Regions from separate parts of the Ruegeria sp. CDSC081 genome, predicted to be linked through region 1. Evidence: riboswitches for the same ligand, from Rfam matches in the RefSeq annotation. Region 1 holds a riboswitch; the other holds the start of a gene.
What was found. Region 1 has a riboswitch for cobalamin ahead of AC2FH9_RS14700 (hypothetical protein). Riboswitches for the same ligand answer to the same signal wherever they lie in the genome.
Positions count from the first base shown of each region.

Region 2: it holds a riboswitch for cobalamin, as region 1 does, so the genes downstream of both, AC2FH9_RS08060 (DUF1636 family protein) here and AC2FH9_RS14700 (hypothetical protein) in region 1, are expected to answer to the same signal.

Region 1 is NZ_JBXWNS010000007.1:136,902-144,239, reverse strand. Features, by position in the region: gene nudC (NAD(+) diphosphatase) at 1-673, opposite strand, end outside; gene AC2FH9_RS14720 (5'-nucleotidase C-terminal domain-containing protein) at 869-2,710, shown strand; RNA gene ffs (signal recognition particle sRNA small type) at 2,750-2,848, shown strand; gene rsgA (ribosome small subunit-dependent GTPase A) at 3,007-4,035, shown strand; gene AC2FH9_RS14705 (alpha/beta hydrolase family protein) at 4,060-4,917, opposite strand; cobalamin riboswitch at 5,057-5,276, shown strand; gene AC2FH9_RS14700 (hypothetical protein) at 5,360-5,764, shown strand; gene AC2FH9_RS14695 (protein-tyrosine phosphatase family protein) at 5,766-6,266, opposite strand; gene AC2FH9_RS14690 (DNA polymerase III subunit gamma/tau) at 6,423-7,338, shown strand, end outside.
Region 2 is NZ_JBXWNS010000004.1:67,271-74,608, forward strand. Features, by position in the region: gene cobN (cobaltochelatase subunit CobN) at 1-1,470, opposite strand, end outside; gene cobW (cobalamin biosynthesis protein CobW) at 1,474-2,529, opposite strand; gene AC2FH9_RS08060 (DUF1636 family protein) at 2,532-2,906, opposite strand; cobalamin riboswitch at 3,001-3,207, opposite strand; tRNA gene AC2FH9_RS08065 (tRNA-Cys) at 3,560-3,633, opposite strand; gene AC2FH9_RS08070 (protein-L-isoaspartate O-methyltransferase family protein) at 3,862-4,515, shown strand; gene AC2FH9_RS08075 (TolC family outer membrane protein) at 4,611-6,029, shown strand; gene AC2FH9_RS08080 (hypothetical protein) at 6,105-6,821, shown strand; gene AC2FH9_RS08085 (cobyric acid synthase) at 6,825-7,338, opposite strand, start outside.

The sequences.
Region 1 (7,338 bases):
GTTCGACAAATCCGGCCAGTAGCGAATACATGCCTTCAGGCCATCCCGGGGATCGCCCCATCAGCACCGAATTCCCATATGTAATCAACATGATGACGACCGGGTCGGTGCGTGGGAAATGCTGCCCCCCACACGACGGGCAACTGCGTTGCCATCCTGCTTGCGACATCTCGCTGGCGGCGCCGCAACGGGCGCAAAATCTATGGGTTTCATGCCAGGCGATGACCGCCTTGGCGGAAGCCGAAAGTTCGGCATCACGTGGGGAAAGGCGCGCCATGATGCGGCGCAATTCGACAAAAACCTGACCTTCAGGCAAATCCGGGTGCTGTTGCTCTGATCGGTCAAAGAATGCCCCAAGCTCGGACAGATCAACGCCCTCGGGCATCCAATCGGATATATCAAAGGCAAAAACCGGAACCTCATCCGAGAGACCAAGCAATACTGGCGCTGGGACGATCCCACCGGGACCATTTGCGATCAGCTCGTGCAAGACAGGTAACAAGCAGAGTTGATCAAGGGCCTCTCCTTGAACCAGCAGCTTTCCGCGCCACAGCAACAGGCATTTCGCTTTCGGATGTGCTCGCGCTGCTGCCATCGTGTCGACGTCTCCACGAAGATGTGCGGCACGATCCAGCCCTGATCCACCAAACGTTACCTGTTCCGCGTTCTTCATTTAAATTCCTCTGGTTCGCCTGCACAGGGCTGCCATGACAGCGTCGGTGTTGCAACGACAATTCCACGACCGAAAACCGAGGCGATCCCGTCAAATTTTCGCAAGTGCATAAAAAAATTTGCACTTACTATGCTTTTTGTTGAAGTTGTTATTCATAAAACTGCCAAAAGTAGAGTATTGAAAACAATTTCGCATTTGTCTGATCAGTCTGTAGGTATCCGGATTTTGGCGACCACCGATCTGCACATGAACCTGTGCAGTTTTGATTATTACGCGGATCAAGACGAACCTACGATCGGATTGACCCGAACGGCCAGCCTGATCCGGCAGGCGCGGAACGAGGCTGAGGCAGACGGAGATATCGTCTTGCTCTTCGACAACGGAGACGCTCTGCAGGGTACACCGTTGGGGGATTGGGCTGCCGATCCCGCCAATGCGCCGCACATCCTGATGCAGGCCTTCGGCAGCCTGGGATATGACGCGATTGGCCTGGGAAATCACGACTTCGGATTCGGGCTTCAATTCTTACAGCGCGTTATCTCTGACGCCCCCTGCCCTGTGCTCAGCAGCAATGCCTTGCGCACGAATGGGCCAGAGATCTGGCAAGATCATGTCATTTTGCACAAAGAGATCCCTGGCGCGCCGACACCTATAGCCTTGAAAATTGGTGTTTTTTCGGTCCTCCCCCCTCAGACAGCGCAATGGGAGGCGCACAAGCTGCACGACACCCTTACCACTCAGGACATCCTGACTTGTGCGGCAAACAAAGTCAGAAAGCTCCAAGACGAAAATTGCGACCTGATCATCGCGTTGGCCCATACCGGTTTCGGACCGGACACGTCACAACAGAATATGGAAAACGCGATTATTCCGCTGGCCGAAATCGAAGGTATCGACGCAATAATTGCTGGCCATTCCCATTTGACCTATCCCGCCAAGGCCGGCTCTGAAAACACTCTGGTGCATGGCAAACCAGTTGTCTTACCCGGAACGGCCGGATCACATCTGGGGGTGGTCGACCTGAAACTTCACTCGGCAGAGCGCGGCGGCTGGACCGTTGGCGAAGCCCGGGCGGCGCTACGACCGATATCTGCGGGGCGTCCCGACGAAATGGTATCACTGGCGCCCGAAGATCCGGAATTGTTGCATCTGTTTTCCTCTGGTCATGCCGAAACCCGCAGGCGAGCGGGCCAGCCGGTCGGCCGCACCCCGCACCATCTGCACAGCTATTTCAGCTTTTGCACCGAGGACCGTGGGCTGAGGCTGGTCGCCGCCGCCCAGGCTGCCGCGTTACGTCTGTGTATGTCCGATACCGACCTGGCAGATATTCCGATTTTATCGGCGGTTTCACCTTCGAAATTCGGCGGTCGGGCCGGGCCGCGATTCTATACGGATGTTAAGCCTGGCGAGATATTCCTGCGTAACGTGGTTGACCTGCATGTTTTTCCAAACGAATTGCAGGGTGTCATTGTATCCGGTGACCAAATCGTGGACTGGCTTGAGATGTCCGCAGCTGTTTTCAACCAGATTTCGACCGGATCTGCATCCGAACTTATTTGCGAAAATCGGGTGGGTCACAACTTTGATGTGCTATACGGGCTGTCCTGCAGAATTGATCTGACACAACCTCCGCGTTTCGACGATATGGGCACCTTGATCAACGCCGAAAACCGGCGCGTTTCAGAGGTTCTGGTCGGTGCCACCCCCATTGCACCGGATCAGCAATTTGCCGTCGCGCTTAACAATTATCGCGCCAGCGGGGGCGGGCATTTCCCATTTGCGGGTAATGCGCAACGTATCGACATGCCCATCCTGCCGGTCCAGCAAGCCCTGCTGGATTATCTGTCAGGCACCTTGGTCAGCGATCCGCTGGAAGAGGCCCAGGAACCCTTCAGAATCACCAGTAACACTGGTACGCAGGCGATCTTACGCACCGGTCCAAATGCCCACCGACATCTGCAGGACATTAAGGAATTTGATCCACAAGTCCTTGGAACCGACGAAAATGGCTTTTTACGGATTCTTCTGACCTTCTGACGGGTTGTGTTTTTCCGGCCAACTGCCTATATCCACCCTCGAGAGGTTGGCGCGGGCGAGCGCCTCGCCAACCTGGTCAGATCCGGAAGGAAGCAGCCACAACGAGCCCCGCTTGGGTCGATGTCCAACCTCTCACTTACGCGCAACGACTGCCGCAGGAGGGACTTTATGATTGTAGCAATGACCCTTCGGGCAGAGCGTTTCCGGGACTAACCCCCGCTCTTGCCTGAACACGTTACCGATGGGTGCGCGCCTGCCACCCTGATGGTTTCCTGTATCTGAACACAGGCAGAACAATGTCCAAAACACTTTCGGACCTGGGATGGTCCTCTCATTTTGCAGCCCAACATGCTGTGAACCCTACCTGCACACCGCATCGCATCAACGCCGTCCATCGTGATCGCCTGATCGGCCTGAATGCGCTTGGCGGCACATCTGATCTGACCCCTGACCGATCAACCGGCGAATTTGCGGTTGGCGATTGGGTCCTTGCGGATGATCAAAACCGCATTCGGCATCTTTTGGAGCGCAAAAGCCTCTTGCAACGCCGGGCCGCAGGCACCGGTGCGCAGGTTCAGCTGATCGCGGCGAATGTGGACGTGCTGTATATCGTCAGTTCCTGCAATGCCGATTTCAATCTGGCCCGGCTTGAACGTTATCTGGCACTGGCGCATCAGGCCGGATGCTATCCGGTTGTTGTCCTGACCAAGGCCGACAGCTGCCCTGACCCAGAGAGCTATGCCAGTCAGGCCAGTTCGCTGGCTCGGTTTCTGACCGTTCTAACCGTCAACGCGCTGGAGGCGTCAGAGATTGATCCGATCCTGTCCTGGTGCCCTGCCGGGCAAACTGCTGCTTTGGTCGGCTCATCCGGTGTCGGCAAAACCACATTGGCGAACGCCATGACTGGTCAGGCCGGGACAACGGCGGGGATCCGCGAGGATGACGCACGGGGTCGCCACACCACGACCCATCGTGCGCTTCACCCGATGCGAAACGGGGGGTGGCTGATTGATACGCCAGGAATGCGCGCCCTGCGTTTGATGGATGCCCAAGACGGCGTGGATGAGGTTTTCTCCGACCTTCTGGAATTGGCTGCAACGTGCCGGTTCTCAGATTGCCAGCACCAGGCCGAACCCGGTTGTGCTGTGCAGGAGGCGATTGCCAATGGCGTGATTGAGCCCGACCGGTTGGCGCGCTGGCACAAGCTTCGGCGCGAAGATCAGAGGAATTCCGAGACCCTCGCGCAGTCACGGGCACGTGACAAAGCCTTTGGCAAAATGGTGCGATCCGTCATGCACGACAAAAAGTCCCGCAGCAGACACTAAGCGTGACAAAAAGGCGCCTCGTTTTCAGGCAATCAACCGGGGCCAAACCGCCCGGTTTCTGCGGGCAAAAGCGCCAATATGACCGATCTCAGGCGCTCCGAATTCATTCGGAGACAACAGATGTCGCCGCGCCTTCGGCCCATACAGATCGGCAAGCCGCCAGACTGCGTCTGGCGGCACCATCTGGTCGTCCTCGAAGGCGAACAGGTCCACCGGTGTATTCGATTGCGCCCATCTCGCTTCGGGCAGAGCGTCACCGATCTGCGGCACATAATTCTGCGGCGCCGTGCACCAGCTGCGCCATTGCCAATAGACCGGGCCCGGCAAATCGGCACCGATCCCCACAGCTTTGCCCGGCAGATACCCCAGTGCATTCACTGCCAGACGCCCGTGGCCGTGCCAGAACAACCACGCCAGCCCGCGATAGGGCCAGGGATGGTCGGACAGAGTAACCAGCCCCGAACATACACAGATCATCCGGTCGATCTGATCAATATCCGGCTGCACCGGCCCCAGCAAGCCGCCAAGGGAATGACCGATGCTCCACTGCAAAGCCTCCGGGAACCGCCTGCGCATCTCAGCCCGTGCGGCGGGCATGTCGACCAAGGCCCAATCCGCCATGGTCACCTCGGAGGTTTTGAGTTTGTCGCGCAGCGAATGCCCGAAATCGCTGTAGTCATAGGTCAAACAGGCAATACCCTGTTCGGCGGCCAGCCAACGGGCAAAATGCTGGTAATAGTCGCGCGGCACTGCAGTTGCGCTGTGAATCACCACGGCGACCTTCGGCTCGGTTTCAGGCAGATACAGCCGCGCCGACAGGCTGGCAGAGCCTGAGGCAAAATCAAAGTCCTTAGTCTGGACGCAGGGCGTGGTATCAAGCATGGCGCTTCCGACAAATTCTGAACTACTCGGTTCACTCAACAATCGGCCCGATTTCGGCCACCAGAGTCAAGATTTCATCAAGATGACCAAACGTCCGGTTTGCACCCCAACAGGTGGCTTGACTCGGGGTCTGCATAGCCGCTAGCGATGTGGTGATGGTTCTTGCCCCGGAATTGGGGCGGGATGAAAAGGGAACACGGTGCGGTCTGCCCCGGCGATGCCGGAAAGGGCCAACTCCGCGACTGCCCCCGCAACTGTAAGCGGTGAGCAATGCCGAAATACCACTGGCCCCAGGGCTGGGAAGGTCGGCAAAGCGACGACCCGCAAGTCAGGAGACCTGCCATCGTATCGAAACCGAAACTCGGGCGGGGTGTCCGGGCAGGTCGTCAGCGCGCTGTCACACCTGATCCTCACCCTTCGTCCTGCGCGCGGAGGGCGCATTATGATCTGGAAGACAAAAACACACGAATTCACCGCAACCATCTGTCAGAGGACCGGGAAACCCTGCCCCGCCCTTGCCCGAATGGCACGCGCCATGGCCGAGGCGATGGCGACGGCAAGGCCTGCGACATCCAAAACATTCGAGGTCGAAGGCACCAGCGATCTGACCCATTGCACCGAAGGCTGCACGGCCCGCTTTCGGGCCCAGTCAGAACAGATCAGGGTCTATTGCGGCACCAGCACGGACACGCCGACAGAAAAGCTGGACGCCTATGGCGACATGATGTTCGAGCCGGAGTTCATCCAGAAATCCGCTGGTTTTCTGTCAGAACCACCCTGTGCGATGCTCGACGTATCGACCCTGCCGCCGCGCAGCGACAGTATTCCGTATCAAGTGTCTGCCTGATTCAGGGAAGGGTTCGGGCCGGCAACCCCGCCCAGTCCTTTTGCGCGTCGGTTTCCACCGCGCAGGGCCGCACCGCACGCAACCGCCGAAGCGCTTGGCCAGGCGCTTCGCCGCATTCCACCATTAGCCGCATCACAACCATCCCCGAGCGTCCGCACCCACCGCGGCAATGCACCAGCACCTTGCCGCCACTGGCAAGGACATGTTGGGCGGCGGCGCTGGCTTGCGGCCAAAGCGCCTCAACCTCAGGCGTGGGGGCGCCGAAATCGGAGACCGGAAGGTGGACCCAGGCAATCCGTTCGCGCTGCAGGTCCTCCTCGATTGAACGCGCGCCGGAGTGCTGGAACTCATCCGAGGTCGTCATCGAGATGACCAGGTCCGGCGCCCAATCCCGGATTACTGCGAAATCCCCAGCATAATCGCCCGTGACACCCGGCAGTGGGCACAGAGCGATCTGCCCTTTGCCCAATCCAAGAGGGTGAATTGCAAAACTCTCCAACACAGCTCCTTTACCTGCATCACCACATGGGGCTAAAGCCCCTCATGATTTACCGGCTCTGATGCAACTTGCCAAAACGAAATTCCTTTTCGCGCGCGGTGGACGCGGACGGCGGGGGTCTCTACGCTGCAAACCTGACACGAATCCAACAGAGCAGACATGACCGACACGCCCAGCCCCGCCTATCAGGTTCTCGCGCGGAAATACCGCCCGGAAACTTTTGCTGACCTCGTCGGTCAGAACGCAATGGTGCGCACGCTGAAAAACGCGTTCGAGGCCGACCGGATTGCACAAGCCTTCATCATGACTGGCATCCGCGGCACCGGTAAGACGACCACGGCACGGATCATCGCCAAGGGCATGAACTGCATCGGTCCTGATGGGCAAGGCAAGCCCACGACCGAGCCTTGCGGCCAGTGCGAACATTGCGTCGCCATCATGGAAGGTCGCCATGTCGACGTGATGGAAATGGACGCCGCCAGCCGAACCGGCGTGAATGATATCCGCGAAATCATCGACTCGGTCCGATACCGCGCCGCCAGTGCGCGCTATAAGATCTACATCATCGACGAGGTTCACATGCTTTCGACCAGCGCGTTCAACGCGCTGCTCAAGACGTTGGAAGAACCTCCTGCGCATGTGAAGTTCATCTTTGCCACGACCGAAATCCGCAAAGTCCCGGTGACTGTTCTGTCGCGGTGCCAACGATTTGACCTGCGCCGGATCGAACCCGAGGACATGATTGGCCTGCTCAATAAGATCGCAGCGGCTGAGAAGGCACAGATCGCGGATGATGCCCTGGCGCTGATCACCCGCGCGGCCGAAGGGTCGGCGCGCGACGCAACTTCGCTGCTGGATCAGGCAATCAGCCATGGGGCCGGTGAAACCAGCGCCGATCAGGTGCGCGCGATGCTGGGTCTGGCCGACCGGGGCCGGGTATTGGACTTGATGGAAATGATCCTGCGAGGGGATGCAGCAAACGCGCTGACTGAATTGGGCGGGCAATATGCCGAAGGGGCCGATCCGCTATCCGTGCTGCGCGATCTGGCCGAAATCACGCACTGGGTTTCGGTTG
Region 2 (7,338 bases), on a different contig from region 1:
GGGTTGCAGCGCGATCAGCGTCTTGCCCCGGTTCAGGGCGGTAAAGTGGAAGGCACCATCGGCAAAAAACGGGTCGTCCTCGGGCTTGCCCCAAATGGATTGCAGATCCGTTTGCAGCTGCTCCGGCAGGTCCGCCAGCGCGGTTTGATAGGCCGCGAGCGGCCAAGACAGTCGCGCATCCAAAAGCGTCTCGGCAATCGGCGCGCCGGGTGCGGTGTCATAGCCTTCGGCCTGCAGATCGGACAGCATCGCCTCGGCCGAGGCCAGTGCATCCAGGCCCACCGCATGGGCCATCTGCCAATCCTTGCCGGGATAGGTGGACAGCACCAGCCCCGGTCTCTGATCGGCTTTGGGTTTATCGGTCAGGCCCAGCCAGCCGTCGACCCGGTCAATGATCGCCTCAATCCGTTCCGGCTCGGGGCAGTGAGCAAAACGGGAATATTCCAGATACGGGTCGCGCTTGCCCGGTTCCTTGAACGAAGCGATGCCCGCCGAAATGCGGCCATCCACCTCGGGCAGGACCACATGCATTGCGAGGTCGGCGGGGGACAGCCCGCGTTCCGCATCGACCCAAGCCTTGCGGCGTGCGGTGGACAAGGCGACCTGAAATACCGGCACATTGGCGGCGTCCAGCGGGGACGTTCCCGAGGCGCCTTTGCCCGAAAAGGAGGTGGCGTTGATGATTGCCGAGGGGGCCAGCGCTACGACCTGTTCGCGCAGCCAGTCAGCGGCGGTAGGGGCTTTGAGCGACGGCGCAAATAGGCCAACAGCCTGAAACCCACGCGCACGCAGACGGTGGATCAGGGCCGCGACCGGGGCAGTGTCTGCCGAGGTCAGATAGGCGCGATAGAAGGTCACGAGGATGCGCTTGGCATCACCGGCGAATGCGGTATCCGCCGGGATCACACCGCGATCCGGGCACCATACGCCACATTCCGGGATCGTCTTGGCCCCCATCACCGGGCCAGAATAAAGCCCCGCGGCCAGTGCCATTTGCGCCAGCGCAGCCTGCGCTGCGACCTCACCGCCTGTGTCGCAAAGATGCGCCAGCCGCCGCAGGGTTGAAACGGGCAGGGTAGAATAGTCATCCAGCCGCGTATCTTCACGTCCATCCGCAGGCAGCACAGCAACGGCAATGCCCTTAGCTTGAGCCAGTGCCAGAACCTGCTGCAAGCCATAGGACCAGTAGGGCACGCCACCGATCAGGCGGATCAGGATACCTTTGGCGCCCTCCAGCGTCTGCTCGACATAGGTGTCGACAGAAAGCGGGTGTTTCAGCGCCGTTAGATTGGCCAGCCGCAGGGTCGGCATCCGGCCTTCGGGTCCACCACCACGATGCCAGCCTGCCGCGAAAGCGCCAAGGTCACTGTCGGAAAAGGACAGCACCACCAGATCCGCCGGGCTCTGGCCCAGATCGGTTGGGGTCTCCGTTTCCTCTAACCCGTGGCTTTCGCGGAAGACGACGTGCATGGCTTACTCGGCGGCCTCGGTTACACCCACGAGGATTTCGCGGATTTCAGCCTCTTTGATGTCGTCATGCTCGGCGATGACCACCAGACGCGAGCGACGCTCTTCACCTGGCTCCCACGGGCGGTCGTACTGATGACGCACACGGGCCCCGACTGCCTGCACCAAAAGGCGCATGGGTTTGCCGGTAACAGCGGCATAGCCTTTGACCCGCAGGATGTTCAGTTCATTCGCCAGACGTTCGATATTGGCGACCAACTGGGCCGGATCGGTCTGTTCCGGCAGCTCGACAATGATGCTTTCGAAATCATCATGCTCGTGATCGTGGTGGCCATCGTGATGGCTGGGACGTGCCTCCATGTCATCTTCAGCAGCGGCCTCAAGCCCCAGCACAACACGTACATCCACAGCGCCTTCGGCCACTTCGACCACGGGCAGCGGGCGCGGAGCCTCTGCCGCGATGATTTCCTTGGCCTTGGCGACCCCCTCGGGGCCAGCAAGATCAGGCTTGGTCAGCAGAATGATGTCGGCGCAGGAGATCTGGTCCTCGAACACCTCGGATAGCGGCGTTTCGTGATCAATCGAGTCATCGGCCAGGCGCTGGGCATCCACCGCAGCGACATTCGGGGCAAAGCGACCGGCGGCCACAGCTTCGGCATCGGCCAGAGCAATTACGCCATCCACGGTGATTTTCGAGCGGATATCCGGCCAGTCGAACGCTTTCAGCAGCGGCTTGGGCAGGGCCAAGCCAGAGGTTTCGATCAGAATGTGATCGGGGCGCGGCTCTAGCGCCATCAGCGCCTCGATGGTCGGGATGAAATCATCTGCCACGGTGCAGCAGATGCATCCATTGGCCAATTCCATAATGTTTTCCGCCGGGCAATCGGGGATCGCGCAGGATTTGAGGATTTCGCCATCGACGCCAACATCTCCAAACTCGTTGACCACAATGGCCAGGCGCTTGCCCTGCGGGTTCTGCATCAGATGACGCACCAGCGTGGTCTTTCCCGAGCCCAGAAAGCCGGTGATCACAGTGACGGGCAGTTTTTCGAGATTGCTCATATCTAAGCTCCAATCGGGGGAATGCGGGCCGCACAGTTTTTGCGGAAATGTTCAGGACGTTCGCGCCATTTAACGAGGCCATCTTGGGTCGCGAGATATTTGGTCGCGCCTTCAACAATGGTCTCGACATGATCGGTTTCATCGAGATGCTCATAGACAAAGGTCCAACGTTTCGGTCCGCCACGCAGCACAATCGAGCAGCCCTGATCGCAATTTGAAAGGCATTCTACTGCCTTCAAAGTGACGCCATCAGGAAGTTCTGCCTGCTCCAACGCCTTGTGCAGCAACGCCCCAGGACGATCTGCATCATTCTCGACGGGCAGGCCGCGGCGGCAGGTCGTGCACACCAGCAGTTCAACCGGTGTGGTCTCGGTCATGTCTCTCATCCCCCCAAATCCTCTTCGCGGGGGACGGGGTTTCATGCGGGCCACGTATTGCGACATGGGCCCGACACCGGATCACCCCGTCCGGTTTCAACTTCGGATGTTGGCAGGTCTCCCGGCTTGCGGATGTCAGAGGCTGGCCTCTGGCAGATGTCCCGCCTTCCCGGCCCGTCTGGCCAGTGGCTTTGGGCACCCTCTCCGGTCACGGTCGCGGGGGCGGCTGCGTTTGACGGATGACCGCTGACGCATTCCCTTTTCATCTGCATGTGCAGACACCAACGGATGGGACATGCGGCACGGGCAGGGGGCTTGTCAAGCGCGGCAAACGCACGGTAATCATCGAGAATGGAAAAGCGACCTGCCAATGCCTGTCAGCGGCATGTTTGGTCAGCCACATGCAAAATGACGGCAGGCGAGTTTGGGCTTTGCGCCTCGAAGATATCCAGACGAAAGGATTCGCGGGCCAGTTACTTCAAAGGGCATATCGCGTGGATTCGATAGAGCGGTCAAATTTACCGGCCGAGCCAGTGAGTTCACCGCCTTCTGATCAATCCGGTGTCAAGCTTCACTCAGCAGAGCACTGCAGTGGCGAGACGGCGTGTCGCAGGCTCGAAAAAACCGAATGCGAAGCAACTGTTTGAAAGTATTGGAGGCGAGTACCGGAATCGAACCGGTGTACACGGATTTGCAATCCGCTGCGTCACCACTCCGCCAACTCGCCTTTTCAAGTAATATCAAATACTTGCCGTGGTGTGACAGGCGTTTTAGCAGCTTTAATCCGGGGCGTCCAGTGGGTTCGGTCTAAATTTGAGGTACTGAAAATTGGATCACCCATTCGGATCACTCTAAAATCTTCACGACAGACGAAAGTTTCCGCTTGCGGGCCGTTGCTGGTTTGCCCGGGATGTGGCACAAGCCCATCAACCTTGGGAAATGAATGAGCGATCCAATGACAGATTTCGCAGCCCGCCGCCGCACCATGGTCGATACGCAGGTCCGGCCTTCGGACGTTACCAAGTTCCCGATCATTGATGCCATGCTGTCCGTCAAGCGCGAGAATTTTGTGCCAGACGCGCAACGCGAAGCCGCCTATGTCGAGGGTATGATAGAACTTGAGGCTGGACGCTGCATTCTGGAACCGAGAACACTGGCCAAGATGTTGGATGTGCTGAACATTACCAATGATGAGGTTGTTCTGGATATTGCTCCGGCGCTGGGATATTCGACGGCTGTTGCAGCCCGTATGGCGCAGTTGGTCGTAGCGGTGGAAGCGGATGAAGCGCTAGCTGCCGAAGCGCAAACTCTGCTGATGGAGGCTGACGCGGATAATGTGGTCGTTCACGTGGGGCCGCTGGATGAGGGCGCTGCCGAGCATGGGCCTTATGACGTGGTCATGATCCAGGGCGGTGTAGAAGAGGTTCCGTCTGCATTGATTGACCAGCTTAAGGATCATGGGCGTATCGCCTGCCTGTTCATGGAAGGTGATCTTGGGACCGTCCGTATAGGCCACAAATCAGGCGATCGCGTTACCTGGCGCCAGGCATTCAACGCCAGTGCACCTGTTCTGAAGGCTTTCTCGGCCGAGAGTGCATTTTCGCTATAGTCGGCGGGCAGATTTATCTGCTGCCTTGATTAGTTCAACACAAAGACGCAAACTGCCCTGAGGGCTGCGTTATTTTGATTTGAGAGGATTTCGCCATGCGTTTTGCAGCAGGAGGCAAGCTGGTCAGGACTCTGGCAGTGACTGCGGGTATTGCTCTGGGCACGTTGCCCGGTAAGGCGGTTTGGGCCGATAACCTGACCGATGCGTTCATCGGAGCTTATAATACCAGCGGTTTGCTGGAACAGAACCGGGCGCTGCTGCGGGCTGCGGACGAGGATGTGGCGATCGCGCTGTCGGCTTTGCGCCCTATTATCAACTGGACCGTCGCGGTTAGCCAAGACTATACGCGCAGCAGAAACAGTGGTGTTACGAACAGTGTTGATCCTTCGAACTTCTTCTCGGGCCTGACGCTGAGCCAGCTTTTATACGATGGCGGAGCCTCGATTCTGGGCAAGCAATCAGCGCAGGAAACGGTGCTGTCGACCCGGCAGGCGCTGATCGATATCGAACAGCAGGTCCTGTTCCGCGCGGCGACCGCTTACCTGAGTGTTCTGCTGCAGGAAGAGACCGTATCGATTCGTCAAAACAACGTTGAACTGTCCGCAGAAGAGCTTCGCGCCTCGCAGGATCGTTTCGAAGTTGGGGAAGTTACCCGCACAGACGTCGCATTGTCTCAGGCTCAGCTTGCAAGCTCGCAGGCCGATCTGGCGAATGCGCGCGGCGATCTGAGCACTGCTCAGGCGGAATATGTGAACGCAGTTGGCAAACTGCCGGGCCGTACTGCTGGTCAGCCCAGCCTGCCAAACTTGCCCCGGTCCCAGAGCGAGGCCGTCAGCCTGGCCCAACGCAATCACCCATCCATTCTGTCCGCCCAGCATCAGGTGCGCGCCCTTGATCTGGTCGTGCAGCAGCAGCGCGCGGGCCTGGGTCCGAATGTCAGCCTGAACGCTGATGCGGGCGTCACCGAGAGCTATGATGACGACGATTATGTGAATGATGCGAGTATCTCGCTGAACTTCAGCCAGCCGATCTATGCGGGTGGTCGACTCGCGGCAAGCGTGCGCCGCGCAATGGCCTCGCGGGATGGGTCACGTGCCAATCTGCTGAATGTGCAAAAGAACATTACGCAGGGTGTGTCTGATGCCTATGTCCGGTTTCAAACTGCAAGCGCAAGCCTGAGGGCCTCTTCGGAACGTGTGCGCGCCTCGGAAGTTGCGTTTGATGGTATCCGCGAAGAGGCAACTTTGGGTGCGCGGACCACTCTGGACGTGCTGGCTGCTCAGCAGGATTTGCTGGACGCGCAGCTTGCCGAAATTGCTTCCAGAACCGAGCGATCTCTGGCGGCTTATCAGTTGCTGCAGGCCCAAGGTTTGCTCACGGCCGAGCGTTTGGGTCTGGCGGTTCAGATTTACGATCCGACCCTTTACTATAATCTGGTGAAGAAAGCCCCCGCGCAGGTCAGCAAGCAGAGCAAAGATCTGGATCGGGTCCTGAAAGCACTGCGTCGGGATTAAACACCCAATACTGCCTGTTGTGAGGTCTGCATTGTTTGGCTACACTCGGACCTGAGGTTAGAGCGGTAGAAAACAATGACAGACAATGTCGTGAACTCCGGGATCGAAGACGTACTGTCATCGGTCAAGCGGCTGGTCAGCGAAGAAGGTCGAAAAGTTCCCGATCTGGTGCGTTCCAAGTCAGAGCGAAAGCCAGGGCGGCTTGTTCTGACTGATGCGCTCAGGGTTGGCGAGCAAACAGGTGTCGAGACGCAGCCTTTCAAGCTGGATGCTGAGTACAGCGCTGAAAAATCGGTGAAACCGATGCTTTTGCGCGCCTGCGATGTTGTTGCGGGTGATGAAGCGGAGTCGGCTACAGAGCATTCACCTGATCCAGTTGCGGAAGAGGGCATAGCCAAAAGTCTAAGTGCCAAAATTGAGGCGCTGGAAGCCGCGATCGCCCGGACCGAAGATCAGTGGGAGCCCGACGGTGACAGCGTAGATGCCTATTCCGGAACGCCAAATCAACCGTTGGAATGGCAACCCCAAGACGAAGCCCAAGATGCAGAGACTGAGACTGTTGAAAAGGCAGTTTTTGTACGGGACCCAGAGGTATCGGCTGCCGCGGATACAACAGGTTCAGAAGCAGATGCTGCCATGTCCCGGCTTGATGACGATGGCTTGCGCTCTTTGATTGCGCAGGTTGTTCGTGAAGAACTGCAGGGCGTACTGGGTGAACGCATTACGCGGAACGTTCGAAAAATGGTTCGCCGCGAGATCTACCGTGCGTTGGCCGAGCAAAAAGCCGAGTGAGAGTCAGCCTTTAATCGGCGTTTCAGCCAGTTCCAGCAAGCGATCCAGATCCATATGTCGTTCCAGATGGTCGGCCAGACGATCAAGCGTATCTTCGACACCGTCCTCATAGTGCAGGGTGGAAGAGACTCCCAAAAGCTGTAGGTAGTCGGCCCGAAATTGATCGGATGAGAATATACCGTGTAGGTAGCTTCCGCGTATCCGGCCAGTCCGATCAGCTGCGCCCTCCGGGCGGCCCTCGACCTCCAGCCAGGCGCGGGTGCAATCATTGCCTTCGGTGCGGCCCATATGGATCTCATATCCGGTTAGCGGTTGGTGCCCCGGCAGGGCGCGTGCAGTCCGTAGGGTCACCTTTTTCTCACCGACCATAACGGTATCCACATCCAACAGCCCCAATCCATCGACTGTACCTGGCCGCCCGTCCACACCATCGGGATCAGCAATGGTGTTACCTAGCATTTGGTAGCCACCGCATAATCCCAACACGTGACCGCCACGTCGCACATGGGCATAAAGG